4 regions of the Streptomyces sp. NPDC111606 genome follow, and region 1 is predicted to be linked to each of the others. Evidence: riboswitches for the same ligand, from Rfam matches in the RefSeq annotation. Region 1 holds a riboswitch; each other region holds the start of a gene.
The links. A riboswitch is a leader RNA that binds a small molecule or an ion and turns the genes downstream of it on or off. The one in region 1 is predicted to bind cobalamin.
Positions count from the first base shown of each region.

Region 1 (3,226 bases):
GAGGTCTTCGCCGCCCTGGACAAAATCGTCGAAGACCCCGAGGCGGTACTGGCGACCAACACCTCCTCACTCCCCGTCATGCGGCTCGGCATGGCGACCGGCCGGGCGGACCGGGTGGTGGGCCTGCACTTCTTCAACCCGGTGCCGGTGCTGCCGCTGGTCGAGATCGTGACCTCACTGCACACGTCGCAGGCGACGACCACCGCGGTCGAGGACTTCGCGACCCGCACGCTCGGAAAGACCGTGATCCGCTCCCAGGACCGGGCAGGTTTCGTCGTCAACGCCCTGCTCGTCCCGTACCTGCTGTCCGCGGTCCGGATGGCGGAGTCCGGCTTCGCCACCGCCGCCGACATCGACACCGGCATGGAGCTGGGCTGCGCCCACCCCATGGGCCCGCTCAGGCTCGCGGACCTGATCGGCCTCGACACCGTCGCCTCGATCGCCGAGTCGCTCTACGACGAGTTCAGGGAACCCCTTTACGCCCCTCCCCCGTTGCTCCAGCGGATGGTGGAGGCGGGGCTGCTCGGCCGGAAGACCGGCCGCGGGTTCCATATCTACGACCAGGACTGAGGGCCTGGTACGACGCGGGCTGAGGGGCCCGCGTCGCCGCCGGGAATGAGGGTTCCCGCGCGGTGGACACAGGGGAAGGGCGGGAAGCGCGTATGCGGCGCGCTTCCCGCCCCGTGGCGTTGCGCGCCCCGGGCGCGCCAGGCACTCCCGGCACTCGGGTGTCCCATTTCACCATCCGAATGACGGACGCCTTCCTTCCCTCCGAGATGCCACCCCGTAGGCTGGCCGGTGCAGCTGGTTCGCCCCGCCCGCCAGGTGGGATGCGTCGCAAGAGGGAACCCGGTGGGAATCCGGGACTGCCCCGCAGCGGTGAGTGGGAACGACCGCCGTCATGAGCACTTGGCCCGACGAAAGGGCCTGGGAAGCGACGGCCAGTAGGTGTCCTCCGGTCAGGAGGACGTGCCCGCGAGTCCGAAGACCTGCCAACTGCCCGTGCGCGGACCATTCCGCGCATGGAGATCTCGGTGACCTCGAGGGCGGGTCGGCGTACATACCAGGCGGACGACCGCGGTTTTGCCGCGCGGGGTCGGTTCCGTCCGGTTCGTCACCCCTTCGCGCTCTCGTCCCGTCGCCGGGATCTCAGGGATTCATCTCGCGAAGGAGATCTCCGTGACCAGCAAGTCCGCAGCCGCGGCAGCACGGGCCACCGTGTACGGCTACCCCCGCCAGGGCGCGAACCGGGAACTGAAGAAGGCGATCGAGGGCTACTGGAACGGCCGCGTCACCGCCGACGCTCTCCGCTCCACCGCCGCCGAACTGCGCGCCGCCAACTGGCAACAGCTCGCCGAGACCGGCATCCACGAGGTCCCGACAGGCGACTTCTCGTACTACGACCACGTCCTGGACACCACCGTCATGGTCGGCGCGATCCCCGAGCGCCACCGGGACGCCGTCACGGCCGACACCCTCGACGGTTACTTCGCCATGGCGCGCGGCACACAGGACGTGGCGCCGCTGGAGATGACGAAGTGGTTCGACACGAACTACCACTACCTGGTGCCGGAGTTGGGCCCGGACACCGTCTTCACGGCCGACTCGGCCAAGCAGGTCGCCGAGCTGACGGAGGCCCTGGCGCTGGGCCTGACCGCCCGCCCCGTCCTGGTCGGCCCGGTCACCTACCTGCTGCTGGCCAAGCCCGCCCCCGGTGTGCCCGCGGACTTCGAGCCCCTCACCCTCCTGGACCGCCTGCTGCCGGTGTACGCCGAGGTCCTCGCCGACCTGCGCGCGGCCGGCGCCGAGTGGGTACAGTTCGATGAACCCGCACTCGTCCAGGACCGCACCCCGGCCGAGCTGAATGTCGCCGAGCGCGCCTACCGTGATCTCGGTGCCCTCCCCGACCGTCCGAAGCTGCTGGTTGCCTCGTACTTCGACCGGCTCGGCGACGCCCTGCCCGTGCTGGCCAAGGCCCCGGTCGACGGGCTGGCCCTGGACTTCACCGAGTCCGCCGCCGCCAACCTCGACGCACTCGCCGCCGTGGGCGGGCTGCCCGGCAAGCGGCTGGTCGCCGGCGTGGTCAACGGCCGCAACATCTGGGTCAACGACCTGGAGAAGTCCCTGTCCACCCTCGGCACCCTGCTCGGGCTGGCGGACCGGGTCGACGTGGCCGCCTCCTGCTCCCTCCTCCATGTGCCCCTGGACACGGGCCTGGAGCGGGACATCGAGCCACAGGTCCTGCGTTGGCTGGCCTTCGCGAAGCAGAAGACCGCCGAGATCGTCGCCCTCGCCAAGGGCCTTGCCCAGGGCACCCACACCATCGCGGCCGAACTCGCCGCCAACCGGGCCGACCTGGCGTCCCGCGCCGGCTCGCCGATCACCCGTGACCCGGCCGTCCGCGCCAGCGCCGCCGCCGTCACCGAGGCCGACGCCCGCCGCTCCCGGCCGTACTCCGAACGTGCCGCCGCTCAGCGCGCCCACCTCGGCCTTCCCCTGCTGCCGACCACCACCATCGGCTCCTTCCCGCAGACCGGCGAACTGCGCACCGCACGCGCCGACCTGCGCGGTGGGCGCATCGACGCCGCTGGGTACGAGGAGCGCATCAAGGCCGAGGTCCAGGAGGTCATCTCCTTCCAGGAGAAGACCGGGATCGACGTCCTGGTGCACGGCGAGGCCGAACGCAACGACATGGTCCAGTACTTCGCCGAGCAGCTCACCGGCTACCTCGCCACGCAGCACGGCTGGGTCCAGTCCTACGGCACCCGTTACGTCCGTCCGCCGATCCTGGCCGGCGACATCTCCCGCCCCGAGCCGATGACGGTGCGCTGGACCCAGTACGCCCAGTCCCTCACCGACCGCCCGGTCAAGGGCATGCTCACCGGCCCGGTCACCATGCTCGCCTGGTCCTTCGTCCGCGACGACCAGCCACTGGGAGATACGGCCCGGCAGGTCGCCCTGGCCCTGCGCGACGAGGTGGGCGACCTGGAGGCGGCCGGGACTTCGGTCATCCAGGTCGACGAACCCGCGCTGCGCGAGACCCTGCCGTTGCGCTCCGCCGACCACCCGGCCTACCTGGCCTGGGCGACGGAGGCGTTCCGGCTCAGCACGAGCGGAGTGCGTCCGGACACGCAGATCCACACCCACATGTGCTACGCCGAATTCGGTGACATCGTCCAGGCCATCGACGACCTCGACGCCGACGTCATCAGCCTGGAGGCCGCCC
Region 1 covers NZ_JBVKBY010000004.1:263,012-266,237, forward strand. Annotated here, with positions in the region: gene ACZ7M7_RS16565 (3-hydroxybutyryl-CoA dehydrogenase) at 1-570, shown strand, start outside; cobalamin riboswitch at 802-999, shown strand; gene metE (5-methyltetrahydropteroyltriglutamate--homocysteine S-methyltransferase) at 1,180-3,226, shown strand, end outside.

Region 2 (3,226 bases), on a different contig from region 1:
CTCCCAGCCCGCCCGGGCCAGTTCGTCGGTGAGGGCCTCCACGTACCAGGAACCGCCCGCCGGGTCGATCACCCGGGCGAGGTGCGACTCCTCGATGAGGATGGTCGAGGTGTTGCGCGCGATGCGCCGGGCGAAGGCGTCCGGCAGGCCGAGCGCGTGATCGAAGGGCAGCACGGTCACGGCGTCGGCGCCGCCGACCCCGGCGGCCAGCGTGGCCACCGTCGTGCGCAGCATGTTCACCCAGGGGTCCCGGCGCGTCATCATCACCGGCGAGGTGACGGCATGCTGCACCTGAGCGCTGGGCGCCCCGCAGACCTCGGTCACCCGTGCCCACAGCCGGCGCGCGGCGCGCAGCTTGGCGATCGTCAGGAACTGGTCGGCGGTGGCCGCGTACCGGAACTCCAGCTGCGCACACGCCTGTTCGGCGGTCAGCCCCGCCTCGGTGAGCTCACGCAGATACGCGACGCCGGTCGCCAGCGAGGAGCCCAGCTCCTGGGCGGCCGAGCCGCCGGCCTCGTGGTACGGCAGCGCGTCCACGGCCAGCGCCCGCAGTCCCGGGTACTCCTCGGCGCACAGCCGCGCCAGGGAGGCGACCGGCGCGCACTCCGAGGACGTGCCCGTACGGGCCTCGTGGCCGAGCGGGTCGGCGCCGAGGTTGCCGCGCGCCGCCTCCTTGGCGACGCCCCGCGCCTCGTACTGCCGCAGCAGCTCCCGCGCGGCGGGCTCCACGTCGGCGCCGGCGTCGAGGACGACAGGGGCCAGGTCGAGGTAGACGCCCTCCAGGGCGCGGCCGAGCGACGACACCGGGATGCCGCCCTCGCCGAGGACCAGCCAGAGCGAGGTGACGCCGTTCTCCAGGTCGGCGAGCACCAGGCCGTCCGTCAGCGCCGTGTGCCGCTGCCGCAGATCCCAGCCGCCCACCGTGTTGCCCTCGGCGCGACCGCCGCGGACGAAGGGGGCGAATCCGGGCAGACCGGAGTCGGACGCGGCATCGCGCGAGGTGTACAGGGGGCGGGTGCGCAGCCCGTCCTCCAGCGCAGTGGACAGGGCGTCTTCCGCAGCCGGGCCCGAGACGTCCTTGCCCGACTTGCGCAGCACGCCTTCCACCAGGCGTTGCCATTGCTCATGGGTTGCGTCAGGGAACTCGGCGGCCAGCGAGAGCCCGTCGTCAGGCAGGACCGTCATGCTCGGATGCTAGGTCAGATCATCAAAGGAGCAGCAGAGGGCACGGCTGTGACCTTGCCCTCTTCCAGATTGTGACCTGGGTCTCCGCGCCCTGTCGGGCCCTCCGGGTGCCCGCTCGAACGACCCGGCCACAAGCCGGGCTTGATAGCCTCCGAGGGCCAGTCGAGCCACACCCGAGGCCAGGGAATCCGGTGCGAATCCGGAGCTGACGCGCAGCGGTGAGGGGGACCGGCGGGGCACAGACGCACGCCACTGGGAGACCGGGAAGGCGCCCCGTCGGGACGAACCCGAGTCCGAAGACCTGCTGGCACCTCCCCGCCCGCGCGAGGAGGACGTCCGTAGGCCAGGCTCCGCGTACGAGCCCCGACAACCGAGGCACGCCTGTGTACCGTTCTGCCCTCCGTCCCGCTGCCCTGCTGCTCGCGCCCGCCCTCCTGCCGACCGCGTGCGGTGGCTCGGGAAGCGGCAGTACCGAGGACTCCGGGAAGTCCGCCGCCGCGGGCTACCCCGTCAAGACCGTCGGCCTGCTCGGCCCCAACGGCTCCGGCAAGTCGACGCTGTTGAGACTCCTCGCCGGGGTCCTCGCCCCCACCGCCGGGGTCGTCACCCTGGACGGGCGCCCGCTGCCCGAGGTCGGCCGCCGCGCCACGGCTCGCCGTGTCGCCACCGTCGAGCAGCACGCCCACACCCGGACCGAACTGACCGTCCGCGACGCCGTCGCCCTCGGCCGCCTCCTGCACCGCCGTGCCTGGACGCCACCCACCGCGGCCGACGACGAGGCCGTCACCGCGGCCCTCACCCGCACCGGACTCACCGACCGGGCCGCCCGGTCCTGGCACACCCTCTGCCGCGCCGGGGTCACCGACGACCCAGGCCGCCCGGTGATCCGCTTCCTGCGGCCGGCCGGCCCCGTGGGGCGGTGCTGACATGCGGACACCCCCGGAACAACCGGTGCCCAGCCGGATCGTGGTGTGCAGGGACTGCTGCTGCGGGACCCCGAAGGTGCCCGGCGTCGATCACGCGCGGCAGACCGCGCGACTCGCCGAGAACGCCCCGGTGCGCGTCTCCGAGTGCCTCGGCGTGTGCGAACACGCCAATGTGATCGTCGTCCAGCCCTCCGCCGCGGGCCGCGCCGCGGGCGGCCGCCCCGTCTGGCTCGGCCTCGTCAACGACCCGGAAGCCACCGAGGACATCGTCACCTGGGTCCGGGCCGGCGGCCCCGGCGTCGCTCCCTGCCCCGACGTGCTCGACCTCTACACCTTCACTCCGCCGAGGCGCGCACGATGAATCGGAGGACCGCTCACGGGCCCCTCACCACCCACACCGAACCGGCCCCGGCCGCAAGGTTGAACCCTGAACGGGTAGTCCCTGAAGATCGGATGGACCGATCCGCGCGACAGCGAGGTGTCAGACCCGATGTTCACGACCCGCCCCACGCTCCAAGGCACGTTCGGCATGGCGTCCTCCACCCACTGGCTCGCCTCGCAGTCGGCGATGGCCGTGCTGGAGGGTGGGGGCAACGCGTACGACGCCGCCGTGGCGGGCGCGTTCGTGCTGCATGTCGTCGAGCCGCATCTCAACGGCCCGGCCGGTGAGGTGCCGATCCTGATCGCCCCCGCGGGCGGCGAGGTACGGGTGGTCTGCGGGCAGGGCGTGGCGCCCGCCGGTGCGACCGTCGCGCACTACCGGGGGCTCGGGCTGGACCTCGTACCCGGGACCGGACCGCTCGCCGCCGCCGTGCCCGGCGCGTTCGACGCCTGGATGCTTCTGCTGCGGGACCACGGCACCAGGACGCTCGCCGACGTGCTCAAGTACGCCATCGGCTACGCCGAACACGGGCACGCGCCCGTGGAGCGGGTCGGCGAGACCGTCGAGACCGTGCGCGAGCTGTTCGAGGCGGAGTGGACGTCGTCGGCCGAGGTGTACCTGCGGGACGGGAAGGCGCCCCGGCCCGGGGAGCTGTTCCGTAATCCCGCCCTCGCCGCCACCTGGAAGCGCCTGCTCGACGAGGCCTCCGGCGCCGGGGACCGGGTCGCGCAGA
Region 2 covers NZ_JBVKBY010000003.1:49,201-52,426, forward strand. Annotated here, with positions in the region: gene ACZ7M7_RS11990 (methylmalonyl-CoA mutase family protein) at 1-1,185, opposite strand, end outside; cobalamin riboswitch at 1,328-1,508, shown strand; partial or broken gene ACZ7M7_RS11995 (ATP-binding cassette domain-containing protein) at 1,692-2,030, shown strand; gene ACZ7M7_RS12000 ((2Fe-2S) ferredoxin domain-containing protein) at 2,113-2,472, shown strand; gene ACZ7M7_RS12005 (gamma-glutamyltransferase family protein) at 2,602-3,226, shown strand, end outside.
Region 2: it holds a riboswitch for cobalamin, as region 1 does, so the genes downstream of both, ACZ7M7_RS11995 (ATP-binding cassette domain-containing protein) here and metE (5-methyltetrahydropteroyltriglutamate--homocysteine S-methyltransferase) in region 1, are expected to answer to the same signal.

Region 3 (3,226 bases), on a different contig from region 1:
TCCCGGCGGTGACGACGCTCTTGCCGGCGTCGGATGTGGTGCCGGCGACGAGAAGACCACCGCCCGTCATGAGGTACGCCCCTTCGCGATGCGGCGCGCGGCGACACAGACGCCGAGCGCCAGCCAACCGACGCGCTGCGACAGCCGTACGGCCCGTTCGATGTCCTGCGTGCCGACGGCCCGCCCGTCCCCGTTCAGCACGGGCCGGTGCTCGACCCGTCCGCCGTACGACAGCGTCCCGCCCAGCCGGACCCCGAGCGCCCCCGCGAACGAGGCCTCCACGGGCCCCGCGTTGGGGCTCGGGTGCTGTGCGGCATCGGCGCGCCACGCTCGTACCGCCCCACGGGGGTCACCCCCGGCGACGGCGGCGAGTACGGCGGTCAGCCGGGATCCCGGCCACCCCGCCACGTCGTCGAGCCTCGCCGAAGCCCAGCCGTAGCGCCGGTACTTGGGCGACTTGTGCCCGACCATGGCGTCGAGCGTGTTCACCGCGCGGAACCCGACCAGCCCGGGAACGCCTGCCACGGCGCCCCACACCAGCGCCCCCACGACCGCGTCGGAGGTGTTCTCGGCGACGGACTCGACGACCGCCCGCGCGATGCCGTCCGCGTCCAGTGCCTGCGGATCCCGCCCGCACAGATGCGGCAGCCGGGCACGTGCCGCCTCGACGTCCCCCGCTTGCAGTGCCTGCCCGATGCCCCGGGCCTCCCGGGCGAGCGAAGTCCCCCCGACGACCGCCCAGGTGGCGGCGCCGGTCAGCGCGACGGAAGTGGCGGGGGACGTACGTACGAGACGAGCTGCGGCGGCACCGAGCGCGACGGCGCCACCGGCGCACACGGCGGTGTGCACCGCACCGAAGGCGCGGTGGTCGCGCCACAACACCCGTTCCACGGCGTCGGCGGTCCGCCCGAACACGGCGACCGGATGCCCTCGGCGAGGATCGCCGAGCAGCAGATCACCGAGAAGTCCGGCGGCGGCGCCGTACGCGAAGACGCGATCGGCACGCATCGGGGTCAGCCGATCGTCGAGTCAGACGAGGGTCCGGTTCTGCATGTCGATCGGCAGGCGAGCATCGCGTTATGTCCTCACTCAGGGTGTCCGCGCCCTGGTTCGACGAGACCGGCGGTGAGAGTTCCTGGCTCCCGGGGCTATCTACCCCGGTGACAGTGGCGGGACCGCGCCGGATTCACACCGGCTTCCTCTCCTGCCGCCGCACTTGGCTCCGGCAGTCCACCACGGGGTTGGAACGGCCGTCAACTTGCCGTTGACCTGCGAAGGGAGAGTGTGCGAAGGCCCACACAGCAGTGAGGTGCGGGACGGTGATCCGTCCCGCACCTCGGGTGTTTCAGGTGGTGCGCGTCGTGCGTCAGGCCACGATCAGATAGATGCCGTACGCCACTGCCGCCGCGCATGCCGCGAAGCACGCGTACGCGCCCGTGACCGCGAGAGAGGCCGAGTCGCCCTGCGCCACGGCCCGTTCGCGCCGGGACAGGCCCGCGATGCCGAGGGTGAACAGACCCACCAGGGCCACGGTCACCACGAGGCTGACGCCGAAGACGGAGCCGAGTGCCGCCCAGTCGATCTTCATGCTTCTGCTTTCTTGAGTGAGTGAGGGGGGAGTGACTGGAATGACCGGGTGCGTCAGACGGAGGCCTTCGAAGGCTTCGGCTCCGAGGACTGGGCCGGGATGGTGGCCGTGAGTTCCTCGGTCGCCGTGCCCGCGGGCGGCGGGGTCACGGCGGCCATGGCCGTGGTCACCACGCCGGCCGGCTCGTCGGACTCGTTGACGTTGGTGTGGTCGATGACCTCGCGGCGGGAGATCTTCCAGATCGCGGCGCTGGAGGCGACCAGGAAGACCGCGACGACGGCCGTGCCCCAGGCACCGAAGCCCGTCACGTACTCCGCGATCGCGCCGACCAGCGCGGCGGCCGGGAGGGTCAGGCCCCAGGCGACGAACATGCGGGTCGCCGTCGACCAGCGGACCACGCCGCCCTTGCGGCCGAGGCCCGCGCCCATCACCGCGCCGGAGACGGAGTGCGTGGTGGACAGGGAGAAGCCGAGGTGGGAGGAGGCCAGGATGACGGTGGCCGCGCTGGTCTGGGCGGCGAAGCCCTGCTGCGGCTGAAGGTCGGTCAGGCCCTTGCCCATGGTGCGGATGATGCGCCAGCCGCCGAGGTAGGTGCCGAGCGCGATGGCCAGGCCCGCGGAGAGGATGACCCACATGGGCGGGTCGGAGTCGGGCGCGAGGGTGCCGCCGGCGACCAGGGCGAGGGTGATGATGCCCATGGTCTTCTGCGCGTCGTTGGTGCCGTGGGCCAGGGAGACCAGGCCGGCCGAGGCGATCTGGCCGGCGCGGTAGCCCTTCTTGGCGGACTCGCCGTCGGCCTTCTTGCCGAGCGAGTAGGTCAGGCGTGTGCCCAGCAGCGCGGCGATTCCCGCGACGAGCGGGGCGGCGATCGCCGGGATCAGCACCTTGGTGACGAGCGCGTCGCCGTGGACCGCGCCGACGCCGGCCGAGGCGATGGTGGCGCCGATCAGACCGCCCATCAGGGCGTGCGAGGAGCTGGAGGGCAGGCCCACCAGCCAGGTCAGCAGATTCCAGAGGATCGCGCCGACCAACGCGGCGAAGATGACCTCGGGACGGATGCCGGTCTCGTCGACGAGACCCTTGGAGATCGTGTTGGCGACCTCCACGGAGAGGAAAGCGCCTACAAGGTTCAGCGCGGCGGACATGGCCACCGCGACCTTGGGCTTGAGCGCACCGGTCGAGATGGTGGTGGCCATCGCGTTGGCGGTGTCGTGGAAACCGTTCGTGAAATCGAACGCGAGTGCGGTTACGACCACAATCGCGAGGATCAGCGAGAAGTTTTCCATTTACCCAGGCAATCGTTCGAGGTCATTGGCCGGACGAACGTAGGTAACCTGAGTGAACGGAAGGTGAACTGAGGTGAGCCGCACGGTGTCCGGGTGAGGGGGTTAATCGTCCGGTGGGCGAGGCCCCTCTCCTTCGGCCATCGCGCGGCCCAGGCGCCGCAAGGTCAGTAGCCTCGGGCAAACTTTTTCAGCTGGCTCATGGACCCGTTGAAGAGATTTTGGTCACCCGGCAGGCTGCCGCTGCCGTTGTCGTACTGCCAGATGGTCCAGAACTGCCATCCGGCCGGTAGTGCCCCCGCGCTGGAGGAGTTGTAGCGGGCTATCCACAGCGCGTGGTTCGACGCGAAGGCGC
Region 3 covers NZ_JBVKBY010000001.1:60,580-63,805, reverse strand. Annotated here, with positions in the region: gene ACZ7M7_RS00330 (cobyric acid synthase) at 1-70, opposite strand, end outside; gene ACZ7M7_RS00325 (cobalamin biosynthesis protein) at 67-1,008, opposite strand; cobalamin riboswitch at 1,111-1,250, opposite strand; gene ACZ7M7_RS00320 (hypothetical protein) at 1,367-1,588, opposite strand; gene ACZ7M7_RS00315 (inorganic phosphate transporter) at 1,642-2,874, opposite strand; gene ACZ7M7_RS00310 (lysozyme) at 3,039-3,226, opposite strand, start outside.
Region 3: it holds a riboswitch for cobalamin, as region 1 does, so the genes downstream of both, ACZ7M7_RS00325 (cobalamin biosynthesis protein) here and metE (5-methyltetrahydropteroyltriglutamate--homocysteine S-methyltransferase) in region 1, are expected to answer to the same signal.

Region 4 (3,226 bases), on a different contig from region 1:
GCCAGGGCGGAGACCACTTCGAGGGCGTCGCGGCGTTCCTGCCGGCTCAACGCGACGTCCCGGCGCAGCCTGCCCTGGCACAGCGCCTCGTCCCAGGTCTCCAGCAGCCACAGCCGCAGCATGCCGCGGTCGCGGCTGCGGGTGTTCATGTGCTGCGGGTCGTTGTCGGGCCGGTCGTGCTCCAGGGCGCCGTGGCGGTGCAGTTCGCGGGCGATCTGGAGGTAGACGGGCGACTCGGTCACCTCCGCCGTCTCCACGATCCAGTCCACGCGGCGTTCGTCCGTCTCCGGGACGCGTGCCTGGACGAACCGCAGTGCCTCCTCCTCGCTGAGCGGTTCCAGCTCCACGATCGCGGCCGGGGTGCTCTCCAGCGGGCTGTGCGGACGGGAGGCGATGACGAGGGGCAGCTTCTCCTCGTAGGCGCGCTCGATGGCCCGCCGGATGATGTTGTCCCGGTTCTGTTCGACGCCGTCGCCGAGCAGAGCCTCCTCCAGGCCGTCGGCGATGACGACCGGTTTGTCGTCGGCGAGGAGTTGCTGCCAGACCCGCTCGGTCTTGCCGCGCGCGAGGATGCCCCGGGGCGCCTCGTCGATGAAGCGCTGCTTGGCCATGCGTTCGAAGTTCAGGTCGCCGCCGTTCGCGTCCCGCAGCCGGATCGGCACGGGTACGGCGTTCTGCTCCGCCAGCAGTTCGGTGAGGCGTACCAGGACGGCGGTCTTGCCCACGCCGACACCGCCGACCAGCAGATAGGGCCGTCGGGTGGCGCGCTCCCGCAGCCGTTCGGCGATGACCTGGGCGATCTCCTCGCGGCCCACGATCTCGGCGGTGTCCGGGCCTGCGGTGAGCACCAGTCGGTGAGGGTCGTCCCGTGCCTTGGCGAGATAGCGCCGCTTGGTCCACCGGTACCACCAGAACAGAAAGAGTGTGGCGGCGATCGACGCGGCGAGCACCGGGCCGACGAAGCGCAGGACCGTCTCGAATCCGGGGTTGCCCTGCCGCCACCGCTCGAAGCCGGTCGTGTTGCTCGAGATCAGGATGTACAGGCCCTCCACCACCCAGGCGAACAGGGTGAGCGCGGCCACCGTCCAGATGGCCCGGGTGACGTTGGTGTAGGTGAACCACCGGCGCCACTTCTTGGGGCGGGTGGTGCCGCCGCGGGCCTCCAGGCGCATGGTCAGCCTGTGCCGGTGGCCCACGAACCCCTGCCTGACCCGGTTGGCCGCCCGTCTCGGAGCCAGCGTCGCCATCGGCGCGTTGCGCGGCCGCTTCTTGCCGGGCGGACTGCCGACGACCCTCGTCATAGTTCGTCTCCTTCCGAGAAAGGCTCTCGAAACGGAGCGACCGCGGGGCGCCGACACCTATCTCCATGGAAGCACTCCCGGAACTCCCCGCAACCCGGCGGCCCCATGGCCGGCATGCGCGCCCCGGCGAGGGGCGAGATCCGGATGCTCGCCGACATCACTCTCCTCACCTACAAGTTGACGCTCTGAAACCAGCACGACACAACATCTGGGGGTGGCGTGGCGGGTGAGCACAAGATGTATGCTCATGCTCGCTGTCGTCGCAGGGGAATCCGGTGCGAATCCGGAACTGTCCCGCAACGGTGTACTTGTGCATGTCTGTTCCCGGAACCGGCGTGCGCAGGAGTCAGTCCGAGGACCTGCCGACAGCGCGCCCGGCCACCCGGCCGGTGCGCCCGACGTCCGGGCCTCGTGGAATGGGCCGGTGGACGCGACGCCGTGTGCGCTCGTGTGCTGCCCCCTGCCCTCGCCGAGGCCCTCGTGCCGAGCGAGGGAGAGCCCCCACGTGACCATCGCGCCAGCAGACCCGGCCTCAGCCGTTCCTACCGTCCCCACGGACGAGGACGCTCCGGGAACCGCCCACCCGTCTCCCACCACCACCCTCAACGGAGACCCTACGGGCCACGGTGCCGATCTGCTGCGGACCCTGACCGAGCTGACCGCCGACCTCCCCGACGCCGACCCCGGCCGGGTCGCCGCCGCCGCGCTGCGCGGCCGGTCCGCGTTCGCGGACGAGGCGGAGCTGCGCGAGCTGGCCACCGAGGCGGCGGCCGGCCTGATCTCCGAGGACCCCGCCTACAGCAGGCTCGCCGCCCGGCTGCTGACCCTCTCCATCGCCGCCGAGGCCGCCTCGCAGGGCGTCACGTCCTTCACCGGATCGGTCGCGGTCGGGCACCGTGAGGGCCTCATCGCCGACCGGACCGCCGAGTTCGTGCGGCTGCACGCGGCCCGCCTCGACGCCCTGGTCGACACCGACGCCGACGACCGCTTCGGCTACTTCGGCCTGCGCACCCTGCACAGCCGGTACCTTCTGCGGCACCCCATCACCCGCAAGGTCGTCGAGACGCCCCAGCACTTCATGCTGCGCGTCGCCGCCGGTCTCGCCGAGGACGACACCGCCCGGTCGGTGGACGAAGTCGCCGCGCTCTACGGGCTCATGAGCCGCCTCGACTACCTCCCCTCCTCCCCCACCCTCTTCAACTCCGGCACCCGGCATCCCCAGATGTCGTCCTGCTACCTCCTCGACTCCCCCAAGGACGAGCTGGACTCCATCTACGACCGCTACCACCAGGTCGCCCGCCTCTCCAAGCACGCCGGCGGCATCGGGCTGTCGTACTCCCGTATCCGCTCCCGGGGTTCGCTGATCCGCGGCACCAACGGGCACTCCAACGGCATCGTCCCGTTCCTGAAGACCCTCGACGCCTCGGTCGCCGCGGTGAACCAGGGCGGCCGGCGCAAGGGCGCGGCCGCGGTGTACCTGGAGACCTGGCACTCCGACATCGAGGAGTTCCTGGAGCTGCGCGACAACACCGGTGAGGACGCCCGCCGTACGCACAACCTGAACCTCGCGCACTGGGTCCCGGACGAGTTCATGCGCCGGGTCAACGCCGACGAGCCGTGGTCGCTGTTCTCGCCGTCGGACGTGCCGGATCTCGTCGACCTGTGGGGCGACGAGTTCGACGCCGCGTACCGGAAGGCCGAGGCGGCCGGGCTCGCGAAGAAGACCATCCCCGCCCGTGACCTGTACGGCCGCATGATGCGCACCCTCGCGCAGACCGGCAACGGCTGGATGACCTTCAAGGACGCCGCCAACCGCACCGCCAACCAGACGGCCCTGCCGGGCCATGTCGTCCACTCCTCCAACCTCTGCACGGAGATCCTGGAGGTCACGGACGACGGGGAGACGGCGGTCTGCAACCTGGGGT
Region 4 covers NZ_JBVKBY010000002.1:631,928-635,153, reverse strand. Annotated here, with positions in the region: gene ACZ7M7_RS10740 (NACHT domain-containing protein) at 1-1,301, opposite strand, end outside; cobalamin riboswitch at 1,543-1,682, shown strand; gene ACZ7M7_RS10735 (ribonucleoside-diphosphate reductase subunit alpha) at 1,807-3,226, shown strand, end outside.
Region 4: it holds a riboswitch for cobalamin, as region 1 does, so the genes downstream of both, ACZ7M7_RS10735 (ribonucleoside-diphosphate reductase subunit alpha) here and metE (5-methyltetrahydropteroyltriglutamate--homocysteine S-methyltransferase) in region 1, are expected to answer to the same signal.